DNA from 4 places in the Neobacillus sp. NRS-1170 genome. Region 2 is predicted to be linked to each of the others. Evidence: riboswitches for the same ligand, from Rfam matches in the RefSeq annotation. Region 2 holds a riboswitch; each other region holds the start of a gene.
What was found. Region 2 has a riboswitch for S-adenosylmethionine ahead of mtnK (S-methyl-5-thioribose kinase). Riboswitches for the same ligand answer to the same signal wherever they lie in the genome.
Positions count from the first base shown of each region.

Region 1: it holds a riboswitch for S-adenosylmethionine, as region 2 does, so the genes downstream of both, ACIFOT_RS27630 (LLM class flavin-dependent oxidoreductase) here and mtnK (S-methyl-5-thioribose kinase) in region 2, are expected to answer to the same signal.
Region 3: it holds a riboswitch for S-adenosylmethionine, as region 2 does, so the genes downstream of both, ACIFOT_RS13710 (methionine biosynthesis PLP-dependent protein) here and mtnK (S-methyl-5-thioribose kinase) in region 2, are expected to answer to the same signal.
Region 4: it holds a riboswitch for S-adenosylmethionine, as region 2 does, so the genes downstream of both, ACIFOT_RS10895 (sugar ABC transporter substrate-binding protein) here and mtnK (S-methyl-5-thioribose kinase) in region 2, are expected to answer to the same signal.

Region 1 is NZ_JBITPF010000076.1:74,906-82,726, forward strand. Features, by position in the region: gene ACIFOT_RS27600 (Na+/H+ antiporter NhaC family protein) at 1-275, shown strand, start outside; gene ACIFOT_RS27605 (YhcN/YlaJ family sporulation lipoprotein) at 355-939, shown strand; gene ACIFOT_RS27610 (gamma-glutamylcyclotransferase family protein) at 1,211-1,612, opposite strand; gene ACIFOT_RS27615 (GNAT family N-acetyltransferase) at 1,628-2,113, opposite strand; gene ACIFOT_RS27620 (hypothetical protein) at 2,236-2,361, opposite strand; gene ACIFOT_RS27625 (ATP-grasp domain-containing protein) at 2,630-3,586, opposite strand; gene ACIFOT_RS27630 (LLM class flavin-dependent oxidoreductase) at 3,602-4,651, opposite strand; SAM riboswitch class I at 4,760-4,863, opposite strand; gene ACIFOT_RS27635 (dihydrofolate reductase family protein) at 5,027-5,554, opposite strand; gene ACIFOT_RS27640 (CBO0543 family protein) at 6,321-6,839, shown strand; gene ACIFOT_RS27645 (PaaI family thioesterase) at 6,878-7,333, opposite strand; gene ACIFOT_RS27650 (branched-chain amino acid transporter permease) at 7,366-7,698, opposite strand; gene azlC (azaleucine resistance protein AzlC) at 7,695-7,821, opposite strand, start outside.
Region 2 is NZ_JBITPF010000066.1:170,740-178,560, forward strand. Features, by position in the region: gene ACIFOT_RS24915 (pyridoxal phosphate-dependent aminotransferase) at 1-829, opposite strand, end outside; SAM riboswitch class I at 1,025-1,181, shown strand; gene mtnK (S-methyl-5-thioribose kinase) at 1,282-2,466, shown strand; gene ACIFOT_RS24925 (metalloregulator ArsR/SmtB family transcription factor) at 2,503-3,087, opposite strand; gene ACIFOT_RS24930 (thiamine pyrophosphate-dependent enzyme) at 3,259-5,553, opposite strand; gene ACIFOT_RS24935 (2-oxoacid:acceptor oxidoreductase family protein) at 5,553-6,566, opposite strand; gene ACIFOT_RS24940 (LutC/YkgG family protein) at 6,981-7,700, opposite strand; gene ACIFOT_RS24945 (LutB/LldF family L-lactate oxidation iron-sulfur protein) at 7,703-7,821, opposite strand, start outside.
Region 3 is NZ_JBITPF010000029.1:69,384-77,204, reverse strand. Features, by position in the region: gene metH (methionine synthase) at 1-1,194, opposite strand, end outside; gene ACIFOT_RS13720 (bifunctional homocysteine S-methyltransferase/methylenetetrahydrofolate reductase) at 1,220-3,085, opposite strand; gene metC (cystathionine beta-lyase) at 3,101-4,276, opposite strand; gene ACIFOT_RS13710 (methionine biosynthesis PLP-dependent protein) at 4,276-5,388, opposite strand; SAM riboswitch class I at 5,529-5,644, opposite strand; gene ACIFOT_RS13705 (helix-turn-helix domain-containing protein) at 5,732-6,085, opposite strand; gene ACIFOT_RS13700 (polysaccharide biosynthesis protein) at 6,699-7,821, shown strand, end outside.
Region 4 is NZ_JBITPF010000025.1:147,220-155,040, reverse strand. Features, by position in the region: gene ACIFOT_RS10905 (ABC transporter permease) at 162-1,163, opposite strand; gene ACIFOT_RS10900 (sugar ABC transporter ATP-binding protein) at 1,165-2,649, opposite strand; gene ACIFOT_RS10895 (sugar ABC transporter substrate-binding protein) at 2,733-3,848, opposite strand; SAM riboswitch class I at 3,972-4,079, opposite strand; gene ACIFOT_RS10890 (MFS transporter) at 4,276-5,490, shown strand; partial or broken gene ACIFOT_RS10885 (ketopantoate reductase family protein) at 5,529-6,445, opposite strand; gene yfkAB (radical SAM/CxCxxxxC motif protein YfkAB) at 6,529-7,647, opposite strand.

The DNA.
Region 1 (7,821 bases), on a different contig from region 2:
TTGGTTCATCATGGGGAACGTGGGGGCTGTTTATGCCATTAGGAATATCCTTGGCTTCGGCTACCAATGCTTCCATTCCGTTAACCGTCGGTGCAGTGTTTGCCAGTGGCGCATTTGGCGCTTTAGCTTCCCCATTAGGCGATACGACGATTACGACTGCATCGATTCTCGATTTGCCTCTTGTCGATTATGCGCGTTATAAAATGAAGGTATCTGCTTTGGGAGGGATTATTGCTATTGTGCTGTATCTTGTTTGTGGTTTCTTTATTTCTTGAAAATGAACTCCATGCATGAATTGTTCCCCCTGAATAGCTCACACTAATAATTAAAGGATAAATTTAAGGAGTGAGCTTCTTGAAGAAAATTGGTTTGGTTTCTATCGTATTAGCGGCTGCCCTTTTAGGTGTAACCGGCTGTAATAATGATAAAACAATAAATAACAGCAGAAACAATCTAGGAACAAACAATACAAACAATGTTTCCAACCAAAACTTGCGCGTATCAGCACGCGCTAGTGATAATGTGGAAAGCCTAAATGAAGTCGACCAGGCCCATGTCATCCTTCGTAATAATAATGCCTATGTTGCGGTCAGTTTAAAAAATAACACTGGAAATACAGGAACTGATGTAATCGGCACCAATGATGGTACAGCGGGGACGAGAGATACCAGCACAAATAATATCGACCGTACCAAGCTTGGAGGCCGTAAGGTTGGATCTGGCGATAATACCAATTATAAAAAAGCGGCTTCTCCTCTTGATAAAAAAATTGAAAGACAAGTACGTGCTGCTGATCGTTCCATTGACAATGTGTATATTTCTTACGATACCGCTTTCTTTGGCCAAATGACAAATTATACGAACGATTTACGCAACGGAACAAACAGAGACGGTGTTTGGAACGATTTTACGAATACGATTAATGGGGTTTTTAGATAAAGCTGCCGAATTTTATTCGGCAGTTTTACTTGATTTACTTTGTTAGCTCCCTTTTGGCTTTTTGGGCAATAAAATGGTCTTTTCATTTACCAGGGGGCCTCTTTTCCTGGCCTCTTGGGCAATGAAACGCCTTTCATTTACCATGGAACCTCTTTTCCTGGCTTCTCTGGTAATGAAATATCTTTTCATTTACCATGGAACCTCTTTTCCTGGCCTTATGGGCAATGAATCACAGACTATTGCTAGAAAAGATTTGCTTTTCAGAGGAAATTCACCGTAAATGCTTCAAGCGATAAACGCGCCAGTCACCTTCTTTTATTTGCACTATGTTTGGCTGTTCTCGACCTTCAGGAAGAACATAAACAAAAGCCTGATAGTCTGTAATTTCGGTATGTACTGATTGAACAACTCTATCGTAATAATTGTCTTTCCCCGGACCATAGTATTCTTCGAGAAGGTCCAGGTCCTGAAGTTCATCATCATTAACCTGATATAGCTCCCCATATACCCGGTGGCAGCTGGACTGAACTAAATAGGGATATCCACTCCCAGAATCCAATAGGGTACCGTGTGTCCAACAATTATCTGCCAGACATTCAGCATTTTTAAGGAGATGGTGATTCCGTTCATACCTTCTTAACGTGCCATAAACAAATACCAAATGCTTCTCCAACCTCAGCCCTCTCTTCTAACAAAAAAGATTTGATTTCTCCATTATAACTGTTTTAACTTCAAAGCCATTTGGATTTTTAACTATTTCCTCTTTGGTAATAACATAACCAATAGATTCATAAAAACGAACATTATGGGATAAACCCGCCCTTACCTTACATTCTGCCTTATTTTTTCCTTGTTTAGTTGCATAGTTTTCAAGCCACTTTAACATTGACTTCGCAATGCCCTTCCTTCTTGCAAATGGCGGAACCGATACCCTTGAAAAATATATCGAATCGTCTTGTAACCTATATCTTAAAGAACCCACAGGGACCTCGTCTAAAAAACATAAAATGAAACTCTCAGAACCATTTTGAAATGACTTTCTAAGAATATCAATCGGTTCATTAACTGCACTAGAAGGAACATCAAGATAGCGATACTCTTCAAAGGCTTCCTTCATCAGTTGATGGGCAATAACAATTTCATCTTCATTTCCTATTCTAATTTCAATACCCATAATTAACGATTTCCCCCCTAGTAAACTTTAACTCTTCCATCCTGTAAATGAGTTCAAGGAAAAACAATGGAACCGGATAATAGGGACAGACTGACTGTCCCCATTAGCTTCCATTTTATTGGTTACTTGTTTTGGCTTTTTTGTGCTTTTAATGCTTTCTTTGCAAGCCCGCTTTCTCCAGCAAACTCTACATCCGCTTTTGGCATAGCATCATTATTTTTAAATTGCTTATTCTTATTTTTCGCCATTTTTTACCCCCCTTTAATTTTGTTTTTACCTTGGATGCCCGATATTGGGATCCACGATTTTAGTTTGCTTTCTTTTTGGGTTGCTATGCTTAATGATGACTTAGTAAATCAGCTGTGCAAGTCTAAAATATTACGAAAAACCTTCGGCGTAAGACGAAGGTTCAAGAAACTTGTTTATACTGTTTTTCAGTTATCATGTTAAAAGGAATTGGCACTGTTTTTTTTAAATCCATAGTACGTCCCATAAATTTTTCGTTACTTCACTATATTAAGCCGTTGCTGTTGTTAGGTATTTTTCTTCTAATGTCTTCTTTAAGAATAAAGCGACTTCGAGCATTCCGTATTTTCCAGCTTTTGCTTCTGCATCAGAATTATAGTTCGTGTTTGTATTAATATCGTAAGTAAAAATTTCACCTTCACCATTTTTGATGAACTCGATTCCAGCAACTTGAATATTATTACCAACTAGAACCTTTTTATATTTTTCTAAAATATCGTCCGCAAACCCTTCAATGATTTGGAACTTTGGTTTCTCTTCTACCTCTTCTCCTACCGGGCAGAATAAATCGCCAATTTGGCATGCGTCTGCTGGGCAAAGTTCAAATCCTTCTGAAGTATCAACCTTTACAGCATAAACAAAGTTTCCTCCTACAAACTCACAGCGGGTTATGTAGCTTTCAGGAGATTGAATGTATTCTTGAATAAGGGTAATGCCATCGACCGGTTCTTCGAAATTTGGTCCCTCTACATAAGCTTTTAAAGCTTCTACACTATGGAATAATTGAACACCTAAGCCTTTACCGGCACGATTATGCTTCGTAATAAAGGGCTGTCCTGCAAATGCTTCGGCTGATTTTATAATGTTTTGTTTTCCAACCGCTGCAATCGTTTTTGGAGTCTTAACACCATACTTATTTAACTCTAAATATTGTAAAACCTTACTAACTTCTAGCTTTAGAGCGCTCGTTCCATTTAACACCGTACGTCCATGTGCTTCAAGCCAAGCTAATACTTGCCCAGAAAATTCAGCTGCAAAACGATGATCACGTGTATGAGAAGATGCACTCATACGGCTATAGAAGATTCCTTCTGGCGGCTCTTTTGATAAATCTAGCGCTCCTTCGTCTAAATGCCATTCTTCATAAGGAACACCAAGTTCCTCTAACCTTTTTGTTAAATGGACTGTCCACTCACTATTTTCATGTATCACATATACCTTGCTCATCTATAAGTCCCCTCACTAATTCTTTATTAAACTACGTTTTTGTTCAACTAATGGCATAACTTGCTTTGCAAAGCGTTCCATTTCCTCTAGCTGAGGTGAAAATTGTAATAACAATAGGTTTAAGCCAGCTTCTTCATATTGTATAATTCGATCTGCAATTTGCTCAGGTGTTCCAACTAAGTTCGGCCGCAGGCCGCGATTGGATACAGAGTAATCTTGTAATTGGATTTGTTGCTCTAAGTGTGATTTAGTGGTGAAATCCTTAAAGCCAGCATATCCGCTAGTGTCTTTCACAGTCGTGATTTTTTCAAGCTCAGCCAGAGCCTCTTCTTCTGTATCTCGGCAAATAACATAAGCAGCCATTCCGAAAGAACTAAAAGGCTTATTGCCAGTTTGTTCACGGCGTGCCTTCATATCGGCTATTTTTCGATCAATCTCTTCAACTGTTCCACCGTGCATAACATAAGCATCACATTTTTCTGCAATGGTTTGCTTGCCTTTTTCACTTTCACCGCCTGCATAAAGAATCGGATTTGGTCTTTGAACAGGTTTCGGTGCAAGCTTGGTTTCCTTTAAATCGTAAAATTGACCAGAATAATTGAAGGTTTTTTCTGTCCATAAACCTTTTAGTACATCAATAAACTCTTCGGTACGAGCATAACGCTCATCATGTTCTGTAAAAATACCTCCATATTGACGTGCTTCTTCTGCCCACCAAGCTGAAACAACGTTAAGAGTAAAACGGCCGTTACTGATTTGATCAATATTAGCTGCCATTTTTGCTGCTACAGCAGGATTATGAAAACCTGGGCGTATCGCGGTCATTATTTCAATTTTTTCCGTCACCGCCGCAAGTGCTGCTGCTGTAGACCAAGCTTCAAGAGAATCATACTCCGGTCCTTTAATATCATTTAAATATAATTCAGCTATTAAAGTAGTCGAGTATCCCCACTTTTCAGCCGATTGGATGACTTTTTTAGTATACTCAAAGGTTGGAGGCATATTTTCAACTTCCACATTTCGTAACCAGCCTCCAAAAATCGGTAACCAAAAACCAAATTTCATATGTATTCTCTCCTCTACTATTCTAATTCTCTAGTTTTCCTATTATTTAAGTAGGATTTATTTATAAATTAAAAACTCTCCTCCTAAGAAGAGAGTTTTATTACTCTCTTCTCATCTTTCAAGCGATGTGCTTGATGGAATTGGCACAGTATTCATAAGAACCTGCTGCCGAGGCTTCAAAGGGCCAGTCCCTCCACCTCTCTGGATAAGAAGAAAAATGTACATTCAATTTTTAATTAACTAATGTGATAATAGTTTAAATTCTTCGAATTGTCAATAAAATATTTCTAAACCCGAAATGTACAACTTTTAAACACGGTCTATATGAAAAGATAAAAAAACTCCCCCTACTAATAAAGGGAAAGTTGATGAAAATTATTTTTTTATATAATGAAGCATAGCAAGCTGGCCTAATTTTTCTACTTTGGTTAAGGTGTATTTTTGAGTGATATCATCTCCGTTATATAGGGAAATTCCCTTCCCTAAAATAATAGGTGCAATGGCCAGTTGGATTTCATCAATTAAATTTTCTTTGAAAAATTCACGAGCTAAATTTCCTCCACCAATTAACCATATATCTTTACCAGGCTTTTGTTTTATATTATTAATGAAAGTTTTGATATCTTCATCAATAAATGATGCATATTCATCTGAGCCACTTACAGATTTAGAAAACACATAATTTTTATAATCGCTATAAGGATAATCGATATCAAATCCACGTACGACATCATAAGTTCCTTTTCCCATTACAACAGTGTCAATTCTTTCAAGGAGTGAATTGTAGCCAGAATCTCCTTCTACTTCAGTTGATTCTAACCATTCTAATGTACCATCCTCATTTGCAATATAGCCATCAATTGAAGTACCAATGTACAAAATAATGTTTCGCTGTTTTTTCATGTATTATCTCCATTCCTTTGTTTCAGATGAAACATAAGTATCCTTTTATTCGATAATACTTGTCATTATATAAAAAGGATGAAATCATGCAAAAGTGTAAAGACTTTTAGGTATCAGAATGTAAATTAATAAGTTATGTAACTGATGCAACATTACACAGATTGTTGAAAATGGTATTGATATATATAAAAAAGAAAAACATAAAAATTAGAACAACTACCCATGTGAATGGAGGATTAAATATACTTCTCCTAATTTCATCGCTCATAATATTTTACACAATCGCAATCCTTATACCTAAACGTATATCATGGCTGCAAATCTGGTCTACTACGTTATTTTCCCTTGTGCTTGAGAATTTTTCAAATATGATATTAGATTTGAAATTAAACCTGTTCGGCTATATCGGACCAGGTAATCAATGGACTGGATTTCTTCCCATTTTCCTATACCCACCTGTAAATACGATCTATTTAAATTACTTTCCATTCAAAAAAACAAAATTTTACAAGTGGGGGTACATAATTGGCTGGACAGCTTTTTGTCTTGTATATGAAGTTGCTGCACTAAGATCTGGATTTTTTTACTATACAAAATGGAAACTGTGGCACTCGGCTTTGAGCTATCCGGTATTACTTCTAATGCTGCTTGGAAATTATAAATTGACTGAATGGCTGCACCGGCATGCTACCAAATTTTAAGAATGGCTTTACCTACTACGCCAGCCTATTAGAACAAATCTTCAGAAATTTAGTTGGTGGTTATTATGTTCACTATTATAATTGGCTTTATTTCAATTTTATGTGCTTGGAAGTGGGGGGATTGGAAAAACTATAGATTTTATTTACCTACTATCCAGTTTTTCATTATGGGTGACATGCTTTACAACTTGTTTACTTGGAATTATCACTTATGGTCATACCCGCATCCACCCAATTTATTACCCAATCATTTGCTCACTAACCTATTCATAATGTTCGCGATTTATCCAAGCACAATGCTTATCTTTTTATACCGTTTTCCTAATGAAAATTTACTCAAGCGACTGTTCTATATATTCATATGGATTGTGTTATGGTTAAGTTTTGAATTAGTTATGGTTTTAAATGGTTTATGTGTTTATAGTCACGGTTGGACTTACGGCTGTTCGATAGTCTTTGCATGTATTATGGTACCGATATTGATACTACACCATAAACGTCCTATGTGGGCGTATTTGGTGTCAGTCCCAATTACAGTGTTTCTGCTTTTATGGTTCCATGTTCCTGTTTTAAATGATAAATAAACTTATTACATAAGCCGGAGGAACGGTTTTATTAATACTCAAACTTGCTCATCAAGATCGATAAAATAATGGTCCTTACGATAGGACACTGCTTCCATGGTTGCTATTAGATTTTTTTCATGATAAATATCGATTCGATAGAATCCGGTACGATAGTTTCGTTTAATCTCAGTTGCACAGGCCACTATCTTGTCTCCAGGTTTAGCTGCTTCAATAAACTTGATGGTGGTAGAGAGTCCTACCGAGGTTTTTCCATACGCATTACAGGCTACCGAAAATGCATGGTCGGCTAAAGCATAAATAACTGCTCCGTGTACTGTTCCATATGCATTTACCATATGACTTTGCACATCTAGCATTGCTTCTGCAAAACCTGACTCAAATTTTGTTAACTGAATGCCTAAAGACTGAGCAAACGGATCGTTTTTAACTTGCTTATAAATTTGTTCGTAGTGTTGTTCATAAATTTGATACTCATCAATTTTATTCTTCACAATTACCCACCCCTTGAATTTTTTGCATTGGATTAAAAAATCATTTGAACCAAAATCATGTAAATAATTGTTCCCCCTGCTATTGAAAGAAGCATCTGTTTCTTCCATATGTGAAGCAGAGCAACTACCGCTACTCCAATAAATTCAGGAATACCATGGCTTCTAGATAGTAAACTTACATCCTTAAAACAATAAATGACCAAAAGCCCGATGACCGCCGATGGCAGCACTTTTCCGAGATACTGTACATAATTCGGTGTGGGTTTACCTGATGGGAAAACGATGAATGGAAGAAACCTTGTAAGCATTGTCCCTAAAACAACCATGGTAACCATAATAATCTGCTGAATTACATTCATCGTCATATCGCCTTAGCCTCAACTTTCTCCAATGACTTTCTAGACAGGGTAAGGAGCCCTAAAATTGCTATCATAGCAGGGATAAGAAAAGAATTTCCTCCAAAAATAATTAGACAGACAATTGAAGCT
Region 2 (7,821 bases):
CACCAAATAAACTTACATATAGATGATCCTGCAAAAGCTCGATGGCCGAAATAACACTTTCATTTCCTACAGCAAACCCTACTCGCCAGCCGGCCATATTATAGGTTTTGGAAAGTGTATAAATTTCGATACCCACATCTTTTGCTCCTTCCACCTGCAGAAAGCTGATTGGTTTTTTTCCGTCAAAACCTATTGCCCCATAGGCAAAGTCATGGACAACGCAAATATCATTTTTACTGGCAAGCTTAACTGTGTCCTCAAAAAATTCAGCCGTAGCAGTTGCTCCTGTCGGATTATTAGGATAATTGAGGAACATTAATTTAGCACGAGATAATATTTCCGATGACAGTTCCTCATAATCTGGTAAGAAATGATTACTCTCTCTTAATGGCATCATCGCCATTTCAGCTTGGGCAAGGGCAACACCAGACCAATAATCGGGATAGCCTGGATCTGGGACCAGAATGGTATCACCAGGGTTTAACAAACACTGAGGTGTTTCTACCAGGCCAGCTTTGCCACCAAAAAGAATGGCGACTTCTTTATCGGGATTAAGGGTAACTCCATATTCTCTCAAATAATATTCTGCGGCAGCCTGTTTTAAATATTGATGTCCTTGGAAGGGCGAATATTTATGGTTGATGGGATTGGCTGCTGCTTCCTGAAGCTTCGCAACAATATGCCCGGGTGTAGGCTGGTCAGGATTTCCTTGTCCTAAATTAATAACATCATAGCCTTGTTCAAGATATTGACCAACTTTTTTCACAAGGGAGGCAAAAAATTGTTTTGGCAGACTATTTAAAAGATTTGATGACGGAAATTGTTTCAATACTCTCACCTGCTCTAACTAATTCAATTTTAGTTTGAAATTCTAGTCACAAATGATATAACTTTTATATTTACTTGTAAAGTAAAAATTCCGAACTTTTCAAAGGGCAATACAAATAATTTTCAAAAAATATTGACACTTATCTTTTTATCCTGTTATAGTACTTATCAGAATTATAAAATTTAAAAGTAGATACTCTTATCATGAGCTGGCTGAGGGATTTGGCCCTTTGAAGCCCAGCAACCGACCATAATGCCATTATAAAATGGGGCGGATTTTTTCGCCGGGTAAAAACCCTACTAAGGCACGGTGCTAATTCCAACAGAAGGATAGTCTTTCTGAAAGATAAGAGGTGCGAGAGACAAATATTGTCTTCAAAGCCTCTTTCAAAAAAGAAAGAGGCTTTTTGTGCTCCAAGCACAGCCAAGCCTCCGAAAAAGGAGAATAAAATAATGAGCCTATTAAAACAACAAACCTATCAACCATTAACCGAAGCTGCAGCAATTGATCTAGCATTAAGCTTAAATGTATTGCCTAAAAATGCGGACCTTACCTGCAAGGAAATTGGTGATGGCAACTTAAACCTTGTTTTTCATATTGTCGATAAACAGTATGATAAAGGCATCATTATCAAACAGGCCCTTCCTTACGCAAAGGTAGTTGGGGAAAGCTGGCCTTTAACCCTAAAAAGAGCAAAGATTGAAGCAGACGCCTTAAAAATTTTTGGACAAATTGCCCCTGATTTTGTACCTAGGGTTTATTACACTGATGATGTACTCGCAGTAACGGTCATGGAGGATTTGTCTCACCTTTTGATTGCGAGAACAGGCTTTATCAAAGGAGAAGCCTATCCATTAATTTCTCAGCATCTTGGAGAATATCTCGCTAAAACTTTATTTTACACCTCAGATTATGGTTTAGGTCCTGCAGTTAAAAAAGAACGGGTAAAGCAGTTTATCAATCCTGAACTGTGCAAAATTACAGAGGATTTAATCTTCACCGATCCATTCTATGATGCAGAGACAAATAATTTTGAAGCTGAATTAAGGTCGGCTGTTGAAAAACTTTGGCAGGATGAGGTATTGAAGCATCATGTTAATATTTTGAAAAAAAGCTTTTTAACCGATGCAGAAGTTCTCCTTCATGGTGACCTCCATACTGGAAGCGTTTTTGCCGATCATTCGGAAACAAAAGTAATTGACCCTGAATTTGCTTTTTATGGTCCTGCCGGATTTGATATCGGACAAGTATTTGCCAACCTTCTCTTCCAGGTCATTGTGAATGATAAAAACCGTGATATCTTTATCAAGCATATTGAAACAGTTTGGAATGTATTTGAAAATCAATTTTCTCATTTGTGGGAACGAGAGAATAAGGAACCTCTAGCAAAAACATCTGAATTCTTGGAATATAATTTATCTAAATTTTTCGATGACTCTCTAGGTTTTGCCGGCTGTGAATTAATTAGAAGAACAATCGGTCTTGCACATGTTGCTGATTTGGATTCAATCGAAAATAAAGAAATACGAATAGCTGCTAAACTAAAGGCATTGGAACTTGGTAAAAACCTTATAAAACTTCGAAAAGAAATCAAAGACCTGAAAGAGTTTATTCATGTAGTTGAAACGGTAATTTAGTAATGAAAAAGCAATCCGAAGGTTCGGATTGCTTTTTCATTCAGGCTTTGCCCACATTTCTTCTGGATTTAATTCATAAATTCCATTTTCCCGATACATATAATGATTAATGATGAATTCCCGGCGGATGGTCGCATAATCCTCGTGAAATTGTTTAATATACTCATTTATTTCTTTTTCTTCATATTTTTTTCCTTTTTTTAATCCCTGTACCATATGCTCAAACACGATTAATTTCTTTTTCCGCTGTGCAGGAATATTTTTTAATTTTCCTTCTTTAGTATAGAAATTCTCAATTATTTTTTGCCTTTCAAGACTATCTTCCACCATATTCTCCAGTTCCTCCCCCCTTTTTTCTAATAGCTGTGAGAGTACTTCTGCCTGCTGTTTGATCAAAGAACTATTTAAATAAAAGTAAATAGTATTTTTATCTCTTCTTTCATAAACCAGATGAACCTCGCGCAATTTTTTTATGTGATGGGTAATTGTTGGTGCGGTTAAGCCAAGCTTTCCTGCAATCGCTTGTCCATGTAGAGGTCCTTTAGCTAAAAGTGAAACAATTCTAACCCTTGTTGGATCCCCCATCGTTTTATAGAACTCAACTAAGCGGTTTAGCTGCATCAAAGATATCAACCTTTCGAAATTTGATATTCATCTAATTAGAAATATATCGAATTTATTTAATTCTGTCAAACAAATAAAACACTTCCTAATTGTGGAAGTGTTTTATTCTCTCTTTTTATGGCCAAGCGTAAAGTTATATGAAAAATGGATTATTATTATCTACAAATATTATAACATTGGGTTATCATTCTTAGCTTTTAGACGCTGCCATCTCTTTTCAACTTCTGCTTCAAATTCTTCTAATAATGGTTTATTTTCTTCCTTAAGAAGATGCTTGGTTTTACCCATATATTTCAACCAGTCAGAAAGTGAAATCCGTTTGTTCTTATCTTCAGGATTGTACGTAATCGTCGTTATTCCTTGCTCCACTTCATAAAGCGGGAAAAAGCAAGAATCAACCGCTGCTTCGACAATTTTTGTTCCGTAACGGTCATCTGATTTCCAGTTAAGCGGACATGTGATAAGTATTTTCCCGTAAACAGTGCCAACATTTTGAGCATACCACTGGGCCTTTGCACCTTTTTTCACTAAGTCTTGGGGGAATGCCTCTGAACCTGTAAATACATAAGGAATGTTGGTTGCCGCCATGATTTGTGCGGTATCCTTATGATGGAATGCTTTTCCCCGCTGGGCTTTACCAACACCAGATGTACTTGTCATATGCCCAATTGGAGTAGAATAAGACATTTGCGAACCAGTATTCATATACCCTTCATTATCATACTCAAGCATGATTAACTTATGTCCACGAAGAGCCGTACCAATTGCAGACCCCATACCTATGTCCATACCGCCATCACCAGTAATCATCACAAACGTCGCTTCATCAGAAACCTTGATTTCACCACGGCGTTTTAATTCCATGAATGCTTCAACTGTACCTGATAAGGTAGCGGCACCGTTTTGGAACAGGTTGTGTATCATCGTTTGCTTATGTGATGTGCTTGGATAACCCGTTGTCGTTACATAAGCACAGCCAGTTTGGAACAGAGTAACTATATCGCCCTCAATTCCTTTAAAGAAAAGTTCTAATCCAGCAAAGATCCCGCAGCCTGGACATGCCCCGTGACCAGATGCAATCCGTTTTGGCTTACCAGTAAGCGCACGTAGAGGAGGAATTTTCACTTTTAATTTATTGGTCTCTTCATCCATTTTTACATCGATTAAACCCGTTTTAAATACATCTCCATGCTGTGGCAAAATAACTGGCTTAAGAATTTTTTTAGGATTGCCTGGAATATGGCCATAGTAATCAAAAGGTTTTTCAGCATAGCCTTTTTCCATTGCGTCGATCGCCATATCAAAGAAAGCCTGGGCATCACTTGCATAGAAATCCTTACCGCCAAGACCAAAAACACGACTTAAAACGATTGTTTTATTGTTCTTGTCATCTTGAAGCGCTGATTTCACTTCATGTGTTAAGTTTGGCCCATTTGCGCCGTATGAATCTGCACGTTCACCAACTAATAATGTTTTTACATTCTTAAGTGCTTCGCGAATTTCCCTCGCAGGGAATGGCCGGATTATATTCGGGCTGATGACACCTGCCTTAATCCCTTTTTCCCGAAGCTGATCTACAACATCCTTGGCTGACTCTGCAGCTGAGTTTAAGAGGAATAATGCCACTTCTGCATCTTCCATTTTATATACGTCGAGAACAGGGTATTCTCGACCGGATAGCTTTGCATATTCTTCAGAAACTTCTTTAAATACTTCACCAGCATTATATATTGCTTCAGATTGCTGGAAGTGATTGTTAATGAAATCATCACCGCTCATATGCGCCCCAATTGTTACTGGCTTGCTTAAATCCCTGACAAAGTTGTAATCAGTTGGACATTCGCCAACAAATTGCTGAACAACACGACGATCCTTAAAGAATTCAACTCTGCGTTTTTGGTGGGATGTAAAGAATCCGTCATAAGCCACAATAACTGGCAGGCGTACTTTTGAGTGCTCGGCAATCTTTAATGCCATAATATTCATATCATATACGGCTTGGGGCGTTTTAGCCGTTAAAATCACCCAGCCAGTATTCAATGCATAATAAAGATCGGAGTGATCACCGCGAATATCAAGAGGCCCGCTGACTGCACGAGTTACTAGATTCATAACCATTGGAAAACGAGTACCTGATTGGACTGGCATTTGTTCAAGCATGTATAAAAAACCATTGGCACTTGTTGCATTAATAACACGGGCCCCAGTCGCAGCAGCACCATAACAAATACCAGCCGAACCGTGTTCTCCATCAGCAGGAATAAGCTTAATATCATGCTCGCCGCGTGTTTTCATCTGGTCTAAAAATTGGGCGACCTCTGTTGATGGGGTAATTGGAAAATATCCCATGATATGATAATTAATTTGCGCTGCCGCCATGGCAGCCATTTCATTTCCTGACTCAAATGTAGAAATTTGTTCTGCGGTTCCTTGTGTAGTTAACTTATCTTCTAAAATAGCCATTAAAGAATCCCCCCTGCAATATAAGGAAAGTTTTGCTTCGCGCGGTTTTCGTCTGCATATCCAAGCATTTCACGAAGGTCACCAAGTGCATCTGTGGGACATGCTTCCACACATTTTAAGCAGCCTTTACAATATTGATAGTCAATTCCTTTAAGAAACATTTGCTTTCTGCCGCGCTTATCTTCTCCTTCTTCCCAGACAAAACAAAAATCGGGACAAACATTATCACAGGCAGCACAATGAATGCATTTTTCTTGTTGGAACTCCGGAAGAAATCCCTGGCGTGATCCGCTTAAATCTTTAAATATACTATTTGCTTGTGAAACCATAACCCCGCCGATTTCCTGCGTCATGTAGCCAAGCTGTGGAAGCGGACGTGTGAATGCCTTGCCCTCAGCTCCTTCCGGCACTTCATATTTTTTAAATTGAACTTCATGATACCCGCGGTCAAACGTTCGAATATTGGGTTCAACTAGATGAGGATATTTCTTAGTAAACGTTTTCCGAATTACATCTCTCATTGAATCAGGATCAAGAAAATCACAAATACGATATAATGCACCAAGCATCGCTGTATTTACCTTTGTTTTTTCCTCAACAGCAATGGATAAAGCATCTACAATGGCAAGTGTGCCATATTCTAGCTGTAAATCCTTTTTAACATCATCAAATTCTCTAGCTGTGTTTACTAAAACAATTCCATCAGCATTCAATCCGCTGACAACATTAACCGTTCTATATAATGCTTCATGGAAAACACCTACAACATGCGGCTGTTCGATCGGACTATGATCTCTAATTTCGACATCAGGATCACAAAAACGGATAAAACTCTTAACCGGAGAACCCTTCTTTTCAGATCCATATGATGAAAAATTGGAACCTTTTAAGCCAAGACTAAAAACGCCAGCTTCTGCTAACATTTTTCCAGCTAAGTTTGCACCAAGCCCACCGATTGATTCAAGACGGATTTCAAAAAATCCTAATTCATTTTTCGTTGGTAAAATAGACATAATGTCCCTCCCATTTTAGAAATGCGGAAGCACCTTTTCCAGGGGCGACAGGCATAAGACAAGCCGGCGGGAGGTTGTTCTTTAACCTTCTCGTCGGATTGTCTTATGACCCCGAGCCTCTAGGCGCTACAGCTAGACAATTTTTTCGTTCAAAAATTTAACAAGAAAAAGACATAAAAACTTAACTTCCCCAAAGTTATTGTAGAGCATCACTTTTTTTTTAGCTGTGACAAAAGTCAAACATGGGAGTAAAAATTTTATAACACCTTGAATCATTTCCCCCAAACCGTTAATGCGTATGACTTGAAAGGGTTTACCTTTTTATATAACAGAAAAACATTTGTATTATAACAGTGGTTATTCCAAAAAAATAAGGTCTGCCTTTAGTATGTAAAGGCAGACCTTTTCTAAAAACTATAAATCATTAATAACAATATAAGATGCTTTAATTGGACCATGTACTCCGACAACAAGATTTAACTCAATATCTGCTGAATTACTTGGTCCAGTAATAAAATTGATGCATGATGCCACGTGTCCAGTCTTCTGATGAATTTCACGCATCTTTTTTGCCGCTTGTGTAATACGGGGAACTAAACTGCTTTTTGGAATTAAGGCAATATAGGTCGCCGGTAAAAAACTGATCGTTCTTCCTTTATTCTCATCACTAAACAAAACAACCGTTCCAGATTCTGCTAATGTAATCTCACTGATCGTAATACCAACATTCGCCTGTTCCGCTTTTGCGATGTTTTCTTCCCCTTTCGTATAATCCCATTTGTATACATCGATGCTCTGTTTAGGCCAGTCTTCGTTCATAAGTTGATCTAGACCCCACATAGTATAACGTGCGTCTTTCCAAGCCACAATCGGTCCCCCGCCATACGAGGTTACAACTTCATCAAGAGTTGAAGCTAATCCCTTTAGGTCAGTTGTATATAGCTTCGTATGAATTTTCTTACACTGCTCTGTCAAGACTTCTAACAATTCATCCTGTGAGGCATCCTTTAAAACCTCATGCTGCGGCTGGAATGCCCATTTGGGCCTTTCAACCACTCCGGTAATTCGCGGACGGTCAAGGCGGCTGGCAATTTGATTTAAAAATTTCTCCCGATTTTGTATCATGCCTGACATGTTTAGTTACCACCTTTATCGCGATTTTTAAACCAATCTCTAAATCTTTCTTTATTAGGAGCTGGAAATTCTCGAATATCCGTCCATGCCTTGAGGGGACCGGGACCTTTTGAGATTTTAT
Region 3 (7,821 bases), on a different contig from region 2:
ATCGGTAGAATCTATAACAAGAGGAACCTTAACCTTCTTTACAACCTCTTTAATAAAATTCTCCATATCAATGATTTCGTCACGGTCTGGATCAGCAAGACAAATATCAATAACATGCGCTCCGCCCTTAACCTGCGCGCGGGCAACTTCAGAAGCTTCTTCAAATTTTCCTTCGGTAATTAATCGCTTAAATTTACGAGAGCCAATTACGTTTGTCCTTTCACCAACCATGATTGGGCGCAAAGTAGGATCATCATAAACAAAAGGTTCAATACCAGAAACCATGTGTACAGTAGATTGTTTTGTTTCTCTAGGTTTAAAGTTTTTCATAGCCTCAGATATTGCTCTAATATGCTCAGGTGTGGTACCACAACAGCCCCCGACTATATTAAGCCAGCCATGAGCAGCAAAATCAGATAATTTTTTCGCCAGAATTTCCGGCGTTTCGTGGTAGTGTCCTTCTTCATCTGGCAAACCGGCATTAGGGTAACAGCTTACTGCTGTTGTAGCAAGCTCTGATAAAGAACGAATATGATCCTGCATAAACTCCGGTCCTGTAGCACAGTTTAGTCCAACGGCAACAGGATTCATATGCTCAACCGATATAAAGAAAGCCTCAATCGATTGCCCCGCAAGAGTCGTTCCCATTGGCTCAATCGTTCCTGATATCACAATTGGAAGTGTTGTTCCGGTCTTGGAAAAAGCACTTTGGATCCCTGCGAATCCAGCTTTTACATTCAACATATCCTGGCTGGTTTCAAGAAGGAGCAGGTCCACGCCGCCATCAATTAAGCCTAGAGCTTGTTCCTCGTAGCTGGCTGTAAGTTCATCAAAGGTTGTTCCGCCTGTAACGCTTAACGTTTTCGTAGTGGGCCCCATCGAACCAGCAACAAAACGAGGCCATTCTTCAGAATAAACTTTTTGCACCTCGCCAATTGCGATCATTGCAGCGATTTTATTCATTTCATAGGCTTTATAGCCGAGTCCATACTCATCAAGGACGATGCTTGTAGCGCCAAATGTATTTGTTTCAATGATGTCGGCTCCAGATTCAAGATATTCCCGATGTATGTTGGCAATAACAGAAGGGGCGGTCAGATTCAGGTTTTCATTACATCCTTCATACTCCTCACCGCCAAAATCATCAGCGGTAAGGTTGGCACGCTGGAGCATTGTCCCCATAGCTCCGTCCATAACGAGGATTCGTTTCTTTAACTGATCAGTAAATGATGTTTTCGGCAATGTTGTTCCTCCTCACTTGACTTGCCCGCTGATTGGCATATTGAGCAAGCTCAGCGGTTAATTCATAACGTAAAAACGGTGTAATTAAATAAATTCCGTTAAATAAATCTAAAGCTGTATCAATTAATGACTTGGTAATATCAATTCCCAGGCGGGTTGCTTGCACCGGGTTATCGTTTAAAGCAGCCATCTGTTCACGTATAGTATCAGCAATTTTAATGCCAGGAACCTCATTATGGAGGAACTCAGCGTTTTTGCTGCTAATTAACGGCATTAAACCAATATAGATTGGCGTATCTAAATGTTTCGTATTTTCATAGACTTCAATTAATTTTTCTTCCGAAAATACTGGCTGAGTAATAAAATAATCGGCCCCATATTGAATTTTCTTTTCCAAACGTTTAGCAGCTTTTTCAACAGAGCGGACATTCGGATTAAAGGCTGCAGCAACACTAAAAGCGGTTTTTTGACCCAAGTCTTTACCTGAAAAGGATAAACCTTCATTAAGCTGCTTTATCATTTGAATTAACTCAAATGATGACACGTCATAAACGGAAGAAGCGCCAGGGAAATCTCCAACTCTAGCAGGGTCTCCGGTAATTGCGAGAACATCATGCATGCCCAGAGTATGAAGTCCCATTAGATGAGATTGCAATCCAATAATATTACGGTCGCGGCAGGCAATATGAATGAGAGGGCGCATTCCATAATTTTGTTTCAATAGATAACCGATTGATTCATTGGAAATCCGGACTTGTGCCAAAGAATTATCCGCAAGAGTAATCGCATCAATTCCTGCTTCCTTTAAAACCTTAGCCCCTTCGAAAAATTTGGTCGTATCTAGTTTTCTAGGAGAATCCAATTCAACTATAACGGAAGGTCTTTCTTTTACAATCTCCTGCAGGGGAGTTAGATCCCTTTTCGCAGCCTGGGGTTCTACGATTATCTTCTTTGGTTTTAATTTTACTATTTTTTCAGAAATCGGTACACTATTCTTTAATTCGGCAGCAAAGGCTTTAATGTGTTCAGGTGTTGTACCGCAGCAGCCGCCAAGGAGGCGGACACCTTCATTTCTAAAACTTTGTGCCGATTTTCTGAAATAATCCGCATCACCCTCATAATGGAACTTTCCATCCGTATAGGCAGGTAGACTAGCATTTGGATAAGCAGAAAGAAAGGCATGTTCAGGCAATTCAACCTGCTCCAAAGCTAATAACATATGATGGGGGCCCAGCCGGCAATTAAGACCGACGATATCCGCCCCAAGAGCTTCAAGTCTTTTTAAAGCGTCATTGACAGGAGTCCGGTCCTGTAAAAATCCAGGCTCTTGATGGGATACCTGCGCAATAATCGGCAGCTTTGTTTCCTTTCTGGCTATGGTTAGAACTGTTTCAAGTTCTTCAAAATCGTAAAAGGTTTCAAGCAATAATCCATCCACACCTTCAAGAAGGAGGCAATATAATTGCTCGCGAAAGCTGCGCTTTAATTCTTCTAACGTAATGGAATCTGGCTTAACACCTCGATTTCCACCAATTGTTCCAAGAACGTAAGTACTATTTTGGGCTGCTGCCTTTTTTGCAATAGAAACTGCAGCACTGTTAATTTCTTTAACAGAATCCTCTAAACCATACCTTTGCAGCTTTAAATAGTTTGCGGCATAAGTATTGGTTTGAATAACGTCAGCGCCGGCATCAATATAAGCCCTATGAATATTTTGGATGTGATCTGGCTGGGAAAGGTTCAATTCCTCTAAACAACTATCCTTACCGAACGAATACAATAATGTACCCATGGCCCCGTCGGCTATTAAGATTTGATTTTTTAATTTTTCTAAAAAGCTCATATACATTTCTCCTTGTTAATAAACCAAATCATTTTGGTACTGCTTCGCTAGGGCCTGTGAAAAATCTTTTATTATGTCGTCAGGATTTTCTAATCCTACAGATAGCCGCAGCAAACTATTTTTGATTCCACGCTTTTCTCTTTCTGGCTGCGGCATGGCAGCATGGGACATTTTAGCTGGATACGATAAAATGGATTCTACTGCGCCAAGGCTAACTGCAAAGACAGGGATTTTTACATTTGAAACAAAGGAGCGGACCGCTTCTTCATCAACCAACTCAAACGATAAAACAGCGCCTGCTCCCTCAGCCTGGGCCTTCTGTAATTCAAATTCAGGGTGGTCTTCCAAACCAGGATAATAAACCTTTTTAACAAGCGGATTAGCCTGTAAAAACTGGGCAATCTTTAATGTGGATTTTTGGGAGTGCTCCAACCGGACATGAAGCGTCTTCAGTCCTCTAAGCACCAACCAGGCATCTTGAACTCCTAGAACAGCACCGAAGGAGTTTTGTAAGAAATATAGCCGCTTTGCCAAATTTTCGTCCTTTACCACAGCAAGGCCGGCTACAACATCACTATGTCCGGACAAAAACTTGGTCGCACTATGGAGAACAACATCCGCACCTAGCTCTAAAGGCTTTTGTAATGCTGGTGTAAGAAAAGTATTATCCACAAAGGTTAAAGCATTAATTTCTTTCGCAAGCACACTAATCGCCTGTATGTCCGTTACTTTCAATAAAGGATTCGATGGAGTTTCCACATAGAATGCCTTCGTATTCGGTTTAATGGCTTGTTTCACTTGATCCAAATCCGTCATATCGACAAAAGTATGTTCAATTCCAAAACGTGTAAGCACCTCTGTAACCATACGGAACGTACCGCCATAAACATCTTCAGTAATCACAACATGATCACCAGAAGATAAAAGAAGAAATGCAGTTGAAATCGCAGCCATTCCGGAAGAAAAGGCAAAGCCTTTGATTCCGCCTTCGAGCTCTGCAATCACATCCTCGAGCGCTTCACGAGTCGGGTTCAAACTGCGAGCATAATCATATTTTCCGAAACTGTCGATATCAGATTGATGGAAGGTGGAAGCATGTTGAATCGGTACACTTACTGCTCCTGTAGCGGGATCAAATTTATGCCGGTTATGAAGAAGCTTCGTTTCAAAACAATATTCTTCAGATTCCATTACACAATCACTCCTTCGTTAACTTTGGCTAATGCCTGTTCAAGATCAAATATGATATCCTCTGCATCTTCAATTCCCACCGAGAAACGCAATAAACGATTACATACACCGGACTGAATTCTAATTTCTTCTGGAATATCCGCATGGGTTTGCGTGGCTGGATAAGTAATAAAGCTTTCTGTGCCGCCTAAGCTTTCAGCAAAACTAATCAGTTTTAAATTTTGTAAAAATGGATTAACCCACGATTCGTCTTTAACACGGAAGGAAACCATTCCGCCTCTTCCTGGATAGAGGACATCTGTTACCCCTTCATGATTAGAAAGATATTCAACCACAGCCTTTGCATTCTTCTCATGCTGTTTCATCCGAAGCGATAAAGTCTTCATTCCGCGCATTAATAACCAGGAATCAAATGGACTTAAGACAGCACCCGCACCATTATGATGGAAGGCCAAGGCTTCACAAAGCTCTTTGCCTTTTGCGACAACAAGTCCGGCAAGCACATCATTGTGTCCGCCTAAATATTTCGTTGCACTGTGGATAACGATATCTGCGCCAAGTGCAATCGGCTGCTGCAATAGAGGAGTATAGAAGGTATTGTCAACAATCAGGAGAATCCCGTGCTTTTTGGCAATCTTGGATACCTCAGCAATATCGGATTCCTGCATAAGCGGATTGGTTGGAGTCTCAAGGAAAATAGCCTTTGTATGCGGAGTAATTTTCTTTTCGATCTCTTCCGGACAACACGTATTGACATATTGACTGTTCAAACCCCATTTTTTGTAGCCTTTTTCTAATAGACGATAGGTTCCACCGTATAAATCCTCGCTTACAAGCCATTCATCACCGGATTCAAATAAGGCAAGAATCGTTAATATAGCGGCCATCCCAGAGCTGCAGGCAAACCCTTGAACACCGCCTTCTAAATCAGCGATTGTCTTTTCAAGAAGCTGGCGTGTTGGATTTCCGGTTCTGATATAATCAAAACCAGTTGATTGCCCAATCCCCTCGTGGCGAAAGGCAGTTGAAAAATAAACAGGCGGGTTAACGGTTCCAGTTGCAGTCTCACTTCGATTTCCAATTTGGGCTAATTTCGTATCAATTTTGTACATAATGCACACTCCTTGTTTTATAAAAAATATAAGTATCATATAATTTGAACTTTAATTCATTGTGGTGCTAAAGGCTGTTAAAAAAAGAAAAAAGCCTTCTATAAGAAGAAGACTTTTGTTAGACGATCACTTTGTCATTCTTCTTATCTCGCAAATTAGCAAATAATTTGCAGGACTTAGCACCTTTTCAATGGACAAGCCACTGAAGGTTGCTGAGGTGTCGCAGGGCCATTCCCTCAACCTCTCTTGATAAGAAATTAATATTTAGATTATTTATAAAATTTACTACAATAAGGATGTTGTGTCAATTGGTTTTTTAACCATTTAAATGATTAAAGCGCTTTCATCTGCTTTTTTCCCAGTTTTTAAATTTAATAAAGTTTATATATTCTTTAAAATCATCTTTATTCATGCCATCTTTAATGGCTTTTTCAATAATTAATTGCCACTCCTCGTCCAGTAGTTCCTTCCCATTTGAACTCGAAGGATTTGCAGACTGATCCATTCCAGTTAGTAAAAACTCCATGGAAACATCTAAAGGCTTTGCCAGCTTCATTAAAAAATGAATAGAGGGGTTTTTATTAAGATTACGCTCAATATAGCTTAAATAAGACTTAGAGACATTTGCTAACTCTGCCAGTTCTGTAATCGAAAATCTTTTTTCTTCTCTTAATTTCTTTATACGCTCTCCAATCATAAGTTTCTCCTCATTACCATAGTATTTTATATGCAGTATAAATGTTATGAATCTAGCAGGTTTCTCAAGATAAATTTATCAAAGCACAGAGGTTTAATATGTTCGTTCAAACGAAAAATATTATTCAACTAATCACTAATTGGTAAAAATAGTATACTATATAATATGTTCTGTTTAAAGAACATATTTATGAGAAAATGAAAAAAATTGATAGATATATGCTGTTTATTATGGATAAATGAGCGAATTTCAATTTTTTTTTAATTTGCTTTTTTTTATAAAGAGATTATAATGTTCTTTATAAAGAATTAACTTTTAGTTTGAGACAAAAAATTAAAGGGTAAAGGTAAAAATTTTTTTATTCGCGTTGTTCTATATTAAAAACAAGTTGTTCTATTAATAATAGGTGATGTCTTCTTACCATTATCAATGAAGGCACTCGGTCATGCTGTGGGTTGCAAAATACCTTAGACGCGCTTTGTCGTCGGGAGTGTGATGTGAGGGTGGGTTAGATGCCCATTATTAATGATTAAAGATTTTGATTATCCCTGCTTTAAGAAGACGGATAATCAAAATCTTTAATTTTAATTACTCTATTCAAAGGGGAGAAAGTATGACTTATCGCCAAAGAGTGTCTCTATTTTTTTTAGTCGATTCCTGTATTGTCTTAACCGCAATTTTTTTCAGCAGATTCTTGGTAGATGCAACTGTACATGTCATTACTTTTCCAATTATTGTCACTTCTGTAACTATCCTAGTTAGCCATCATCTATTCTCGCTATATTTTAAACTGTATAAAAAAGCTTGGGAGTATGCAAGTATAGGAGAATTGCTAATTATATTTAAGGTGGTAACTGTATCTATTATTGTGGCAGCTTTACTTCAGAAGTTTTTCACTCTTGAAATACAGTTTCGTCTACTAGTAAACACATGGTTTCTTCATATTTTTTTAATTGGTGGATCCCGTTTTTTTTGGAGACTGTACCGTGATTCGCTTATTAATAATAACCATAATAAAAAACGGACTTTAATTGTTGGCGCGGGTTCAGCAGGGACAATGGTGGCCCGGCAGCTCATTAAAAATCAAGGGGCGGATCTCTTTCCTGTTGGGTTTATTGATGATGATCTTTACAAACAGCAATTAGATATTTTAGGAATACCTGTTGTCGGTGGAGTGAACTCTATTGTTCAGGTTGTTAAAGAACTTCGCATTGATAATATTGTTATTGCAATTCCTTCATTAGGCAGAAAAGAGTTAAATATTATTTTTCAGGAATGTGCTAAAACACCTGCTAAAACGCAAATCCTCCCTATGCTTGAAGATATAGTCACGGGGAAGGTTTCAGTTAGTCAGTTCCGTGATGTTCAAGTAGAGGATCTATTAGGCAGAGATCCTATCGATTTGGATATTGAAAAGATTTCATATTACCTTACAGATAAGACAGTGTTGGTGACGGGGGCGGGAGGCTCAATAGGATCAGAAATTTGCCGCCAAATTGTACAGTTCAGGCCCAAAAAGTTGATTCTATTAGGACATGGTGAAAACAGTATTTATAAGATAGAGATGGAATTGAAGGAAGTATATACTGATTTATCCATTGAATTTATTACTGAAATAGCTGATATCCAGGATGCAGAAAAAATAGACTTGGTGATGCGTACTCATCAACCGGATGTAGTTTACCATGCAGCGGCCCATAAACATGTACCTTTGATGGAACGTAATCCTGAAGAAG
Region 4 (7,821 bases), on a different contig from region 2:
GCATTTGGAGACCTTCCTAATTACCGCTTCGCTTCTTTTTTCACCTTAATGGGCATTTGGGACTTCACTTTTTTATTACCTAAACTCCGTTTTACATAATTTTTGCACCAATAAAAGGCAAAAATCCTATCCATCAATATGGATAGGATCGCCATTATTATTTATTTCTGTTTATAATAGGTTATCGCTAAAGCAAACGCTAAAACGGCACCCTTGACAATGTCCATCGCATAATAAGGAACCGACATCATCACCAGACCGTTCTGTAAAATCCCAATAAGTACCGCACCTATAAACGTACCAAACGCATTTGGTTTTCCTGCCCCAAGGACTGAAAAACCAATAAATGCAGCTGCCACAGAATCCATTAAATAAGGTGCACCTGAATTAATTTCTGAAGTCATAACGCGTGATGCTAGAACAATGCCTCCAATGGATGCAAAAAGAGCAGAAAGTAAGTATGCTGCCACCTTATATTTATTTACTGGTATCCCAGAAAGTCTTGCTGCTTCTTTATTGCCGCCGATAACGTACATATAGCGGCCATGTTTTGTATAAGTCAAAAAGACATGCACCAAAATGACAGTCACTGCCATGATGATAATTATCCATGGTACCTCGCCAATTTTTGCAAAAAATGGACTGATGAGGCCGGCTGCCATGGAGCCATCCGGCATGACCATGTTTTGTGACACTGTTGCACCTTTTGTATAGGTTAGCGCTGTCCCTTGGATGATAAACATCGTAGCAAGCGTTAACAGCATATCAGGAATTCGAAGCTTGACAATCATAAATGAGTTGATGGCACCCACCAATAATGATGCCGCAATCGCTGAAATAACTGCAACCAAGGTGTTCTGCGAAAACCAAACAAACATGGAAATGACAATCGCGTTTGAAAGGGATGCAACAGATCCGACCGAAAGATCAAATCCATCTACAGATAATGATATAGTAATCCCAATGGCAATAATGGTCACAATCGATATGGAACGTAAAATATTGACGATATTGCTTCCTTGAATAAAGGTTGGATTCGCCAGAGAAAAAATAACAATAAGTGCGACAATTGTAATAATGGTCCCGTATTTATAAAAGATCTGAAAAAGTTCAATTGGCTTTTTCGCTGGGGTCTGTTTGCTTGTTGTTATTTTTGCTTCCATCTTATCTGCCCCCTGTTGAATAGAATAATAGTTCTTCTTCATTCGTTTCGTTTGTTTTCAATTCCTTAACTGACTTACCGTCATACAAAACATAGACTCGATCGGTTATTCCTATGATTTCAGAAAGCTCTGATGATGCATATATAATTCCTTTACCCTGCTTAGCTAAATCTGAAATTAAATTAAAGATATCCCTCTTTGCTCCAACGTCAACACCTTTTGTCGGCTCATCAAAAAGATATACATCGGCTTCAGCCACTAGCCATTTTCCAATCGCTACCTTTTGCTGATTACCGCCTGATAGGTTTTGAACCTTCGTCTCCTCCGATGGTGTTTTAATCCCAAGTGCACGAATCATTTGTTTGGCCGTCTCTTTTTCCTTTTTCCGGTCTAAAAAACTCAACGCTTTTGAAAACACTCCTAAATTGGCCGCCGACAAATTGGATTCTACCGATTCTAGAACGAGAATTCCTTCCTTTCGCCGCTCTTCAGGAACTAAAGCAAGCCCATTTTTAACAGCATCGTAAGGGCTCTTACTTTTTAACTTCTTACCATTGAGAATAATCTCTCCCTCAGAAATTTTCGCTGCTCCAAAAAGCGCCTTGCACAATTCCGTTTTTCCAGCTCCGACAAGCCCGGCGATTCCCACGATTTCTCCAGCTTTAACCTGAATATGTAGATTTCTAAGTTTCGCCTCGTCGGAAAGCCCTTTTACCTCTAGGACAGTATTCCCGAACGTTGCCCTTTTCTCTGGAAACTGCTCCTCCAGCTTTTGACCAAGCATTTGCTCGACCACTTTGCTCGGAGTGGTTTCTGAAATCTTCTCTTTTATCACAATTTCACCATTGCGCATCACAGTTATCTCATCACAAACTTCAAAGATTTCCGGCAGACGATGTGAGATAAAAATAATTCCTACATTTTGCTTTATTAAGTCCTTGACGATACGAAATAGTTCTGTTGTTTCGGTATGACTTAAGGGTGCAGTCGGTTCATCTAAAATGAGAAACTTACACTGCATAGAAATGGCCCTCGCGATTAACACCATTTGTTTTTCAGCCAGGGTCAAATCGCTTACTAGTTTTTTGGTGGAAAGATGAATATTCATATCTGCCAGTATTTTATTAGCTTGATTATGAATCTCCTTCCATTTCACCCATTGTTTTTTCCCCATGCTATGAACGGTGTCTAGCAGCATAATATTTTCTGCGACAGTTAAATTGGGAATCAAGGCTGTATCGACTTCTTGGTAAACGATTTGTATTCCCGCGTCCTGAGCATATTTAGGGGAACGGATTTTTAGGCTTTGTCCATCAAAGCTTATTTCGCCAGTATAGTGATCATACGCGCCTGAAAGAACTTTCATTAATGTCGATTTCCCCGCGCCATTTGCCCCTATCAGTGCCTGAATTTTTCCTGTTTCCGTGGAAAAATGGACCTGATTCAGTGCTTTTACACCGGGAAACTCTATTGAGATGTTTTTCATTTCTAAGGTTGTAGTCGTCAAAATGCCACCTCCTATTAAGCAAACACTCTCTTAATCTTGTGAAAAAGAGAGTGAAATGCCATTTATTTCTTATAGTGCTTCTTTAATGTTTTCATCCAATCTTCTTCAAAGGCAGTAGATTGGCCCCAGCCTGGAATGATGGTCGCAAGATTCACCATATTAACTGCCCCTTTAGAATTCTGAACGTTTTTCTGCGTCACAAGTGAAGCTTCTAAGTCGTAGGTTTTTGGCGTCTCTTCTCCCGCCAGTTTTTTCGCTAGTAATCTCATATCTACGGCACCAATCAGCTTAGGGTCAACGGCAGCTGTGTACTTCCATGCGCTGCCTTTTCTTTGAATTTCCTGAAGGTCAGCATTGGAAACATCAATTCCATAGATTTTTACTTCTTCCCGGCCTGCTTCCTTCAAAGCACGAGCTGCACCAATCGCAAATGCATCCCAAGTGGCAAAAATGGCATCCAATTTTCCTTTAGGGTATTTGTTCAGCATCGCTGCAACCGCATTTTGAGTTTGAACACTTGTGTCTGCTGCAGCTACACCGAAGCGCTCTACTTCTTTAATACCAGGGTTTTTCGTAAGAACATCCTGATAAACATTATTTCTTCTTACCATTGGCGGGAAGCCGTCCACCCAAAGGTAGGCAATATTGGCTTTTCCTTTTGTTTCTTTTACAAGCTGATCTAGAGCTAAGGTTGCTAATGCTTCATCGTCCTGTGAAGTTAGTGTCACTCCTTCAATTTCAGCAAGCTTTGGATTAGAGTCAAAAGCCACAACGCTTTTTCCTTTTTCAACGATCTTCTTCACATCATTTACAGTTGCATCATCGTCACCATGGGAAATGACAAATCCGTCATAATTCTGATCTAATGCTTGATTGATTGCATCATGGAATTTCGCTGTGTCCCCATTTGCAGTAAATACATCCACCTGAAAACCCAATGCTTGTCCTTCCTCTTTTGCACCCGCTAGAAATTGGGCAGTATGATCGTCACCGCCAATTTTACGGATGACCTTGATCTTAACCGGATCACCTTTGGCAAATCGCTCTGGAACCCCTTCTAATGACACATTTTTATTGCCGCTTGCTTGCTTTGTTTCTCCATTTGAGGCACAGCCAGTTAGCAGAAGTGTAGCGGCTAATGCTGAAACAAGTGTACTTTTAAATAACTTTCTCTTCATGATGTGAGCTCCCCTTTTTTTACGTAATTCTCGTTACTCCCATTGGAAAAGTTTGATTTTATAAAAAATAAAAAAACCTCTCCAGAAAAGAGAGGTTTCATCGCAAATAAACGGACTACTCCTCTCTTATCTCTCAAAACAATTCCTTGTTTTGCAGGATTTAGCACCAATTCCAATCGGAACGGTTGCTGGGCGTCATCGGGCCAGTCCCTCTGCCACTCTTGATAAGAGAACGTAAATGATTTAATTGATTTTAAGTATTAAACATACTTTAAACTCCTATTAACAAGTTGTCAATAGTATTTTGAATATTATTAATAAATTACTTTTTTTAAAATTACAACACCACCATTTCAATGATCAACTAATTTCGGTATTATAATATTTAGATAACCGAAATATTTTCAAGGAAGAAGTGTTATGAACAATGAACCAACAGGAAAGTGCTAAACGTAATTTAGTGATAATGTGGTTTGCTAACTTTTTTGTTGCTGGAAGTATGACGATGGTCATGCCCTTTATTTCACTTTATATTGAGACGTTTGGAAATTTTTCAGAGAAATATGTACAGCATTGGTCAGGGATAACGTTTGGAATTACGTTTGTATCTGCCTTCCTTTTCTCGCCAATCTGGGGGAAAATTGGCGACCGATATGGAAGAAAGAAAATTCTTATCATTTCAGGGATTGGAATGGCGGCATCCATTTTCCTAATCAGCTTCGTCCATTCCGTCTGGCATTTATTGCTGCTGCGCTTTTTCATGGGTTTCTTCTCGGGCTTTATCCCGATGTCCCAGGCATTTATTTCTACACAAACGCCGAAACAGATTGCCGGACGAGTCCTTGGCACATTGCAAACAGGCAGTATTACCGGTTCTTTACTTGGACCGATGCTCGGCGGAATATTAGCAGATTCGCTTGGTTATGCCACTACATTTAAGTGGACATCTATTTCCATTTTCATTTCGGCCATACTTGTTATTGCTGCAAAAGAATTTCGTGTTGAAATCAAACAGGGAGCAAAAGCTCATTATTCAAGCAAGGAAGTCTTTAAGCATATTTTCCGTAATCCGGTTTTATTAACAGTTCTTCTTATCTCTGCATTAGTTCAAATTGCCCACTTTAGCATTCAGCCAATATTGTCTTTATTTGTTAGTGATTTGCATGGAAAAACAAATGTTGCCTTTTATTCCGGAATTGCTTTTTCTGCAGCTGGACTTGGGAATCTATGGATGTCTCGAAAATGGGGCAAGATTGCTGACAAATACGGTTATATCAAAATACTTGTCATCCTCTTATTCTTAGCAGGAATTGTATACTTACCAGGTGCAGCTGTTACGAGCCTTTGGCAGCTTGTTATTATCCGTTTCGCCCTCGGCATCACGATTGGTGGAATTATTCCGGTTAGAATTGCATATATCCGCCAGGAAGCACCGATTGCGATGCAAGGTGAGGTACTGGGCTATAACAATAGTTTAAGATTTCTCGGCAATATAATCGGTCCAATGCTGGGCGGCTTCCTATCCGGTTACTTTGGATTTTCATCAGTGTTTATCAGCACAAGTGCATTACTAATTATCAGCGGCGCTATCTTACTCGTATCTATGCAGCGTAATCCAAAGCTTATAAAACATACCGCCTAAAAACTTCAAAAGAGAAGTCCCACAAATGGGACTTTTCTTTATTTCATCTGTTGTTCATAAACTTGTAAATTAGCATATACGGTTTCTAAAACTGGAACAGAAATCTGTTCTTTCCGCGCTATCTCCAGTAAATAGCCGTGCAAATGGTCTGCTTCAACAGGCAATGATTTTTCCATATCCCTTTGCATCGAGGATTTCATCGAATAGCCAAGACCATTAATTTGATTCATTAATTGTGTTTCAATAGCGTTTGGAAGAGGTGCCTCGATACGGTTCATTACAGAAACAATCTCTTTTAATAACTGAGTTATTGTTGCTCGTCCGCTTGCTTGCTCTAGAATAGGTCCAATTGGTGCTCTCAATAAAGTGGTAATACCTGACATCGTCGAAATAAATAAATACTTATTCCACAAATCTTTATTGATGTTTTCACTTAAGCGGTAGGCAATCTTCGAACCACTAAAGGCATCTTCCATTTTTAATACTCGCTCAGACCGTTCCCCTGTCCGTTCTCCAAATACTAAATCGTGTTTTTCACTTGTTTGAATGATCCTGCCATTTTTATCAAGAGTAGTTTCTATAAAGCAAAGGCCGCCGATAACGCGTTCTTCCCCGAACATTTCCACCAATTTAGCAATATGTAAAATACCATTTAACAAAGGAAGAATGATCGTTTCCTTGCCAACATACTGTGTTATGCTCTCCATGGCCCCTTCTAAGTGATAGGCTTTAGTTGAAAGTAAAATGACATCAAAAGAACCTGAATCCTCACCAGCAATAATTGTTTTAGAATTAAGAGTCACGTTTCCATGGACACTCTCAATGACAAGCCCTGTTTCTTCCAATGCTTTTTTCTACCTTCACGAACTAAAAAGGTAACATCTTCGCCCTTTTCTTGTAACCGTCCGCCAAAATAACCGCCAACCGCACCTGCCCCAACCACTAAAAATCTCATGAGAATACTCCCTTCATCGATATCTACAAATCTAGTATAAGGGAAATTTTTTTTACTTAAAATAAATAAGCAGGAAATTCCTGCTATATTTCTAAATTGGTTTTCAGTTTTGTAAAATCCATTTTCTGATAATAACTATTTTTGACCAAGATATTGGGGCCGAGGCATGAAACGGCCGGGCAATGGCAATTCAATTCCTTCGCAATATTCGAAGCTTGCCATGTGTGATACGCATCTATCAATTTTGTGTTTTGAATATTGCCTAACGCTGGAGTATCACCAAAATCCGTAACAATAATATCACCGCTAAAAATATTGACGTTCAAGCGTGAGCGGCCGTCAGGGTCATTTCTAACTGTCACATTTTTACTATTATATAAACGTTTTAAGAGATTTAAATCCTCCTGTTTACTGCTGCAAGCATAGAACGGAAGTGTTCCAAACAGCATCCAAACCTCTTCATTTCTAATATCGAGCAGTTGATGGATGGCACCTCTGATCTCATCGAGGGTAAGGGTTTCAAGATTGCTGGCGAAATCACTTGGATACATTGGATGTACTTCATGGCGCTGACAAAGCATTTCCTCAACGATTTGGCGGTGGATTTTTTCCAAATGCGGCAGTGTCCGTTTATTTAACATCGTTTCTGCAGACACCATAACTCCTGCTTTCACAAGCTCGCGGCTATTTTCTATCATTCTCATAAAATATTTTTCCCGCTGATTGTAATCAGGCTGCTTTTCCATTCTCGCGAAGCCGCCCTCAGCAAAATCATCCACCGTGCCCCAGTTATGGGAGATATGTAAGACATCTAAATAGGGGATGATTAATTCATAGCGAGCCAAATCGACGGTTAAATTTGAATTTATCTGGGTCCGTACCCCACGTTCGCGGGCATATTTTAAAATCGGTGCGACATAATTTTTCACGGATGATAATGACAGCATTGGTTCCCCACCTGTGATACTTAAAGAGCGAAGGGTTGGAATTTCATCTAACCTTTTTAAGATTAGCTCCAAAGGTAAGGCATCCGGATCCTTCGTCTGCAGCGTATATCCGACAGCGCAATGTTCACAGCGCATATTACAAAGGGTTGTCGTGGTGAATTCAATATTTGTAAGCTGTGGTTTTCCATATTCCTCAATATCTAAATAAGCTTCCCAAGGATCATAGGACGGGGTAATCTTTTTCATATTTAACATAATAAACTCCTTAACAATCAGTCTTCACAAAACCATTTCATTATAGCTGATTTGGGAATGCAATTGCTATTTCTTACTGTTACAAAAGCTTATGAATTTCAAAAAGCGATTATTCAATTGATCAATCCTATTTTTCTAGATTTTTTCTCTCAATCGACAAATTCCCAGGGAAAT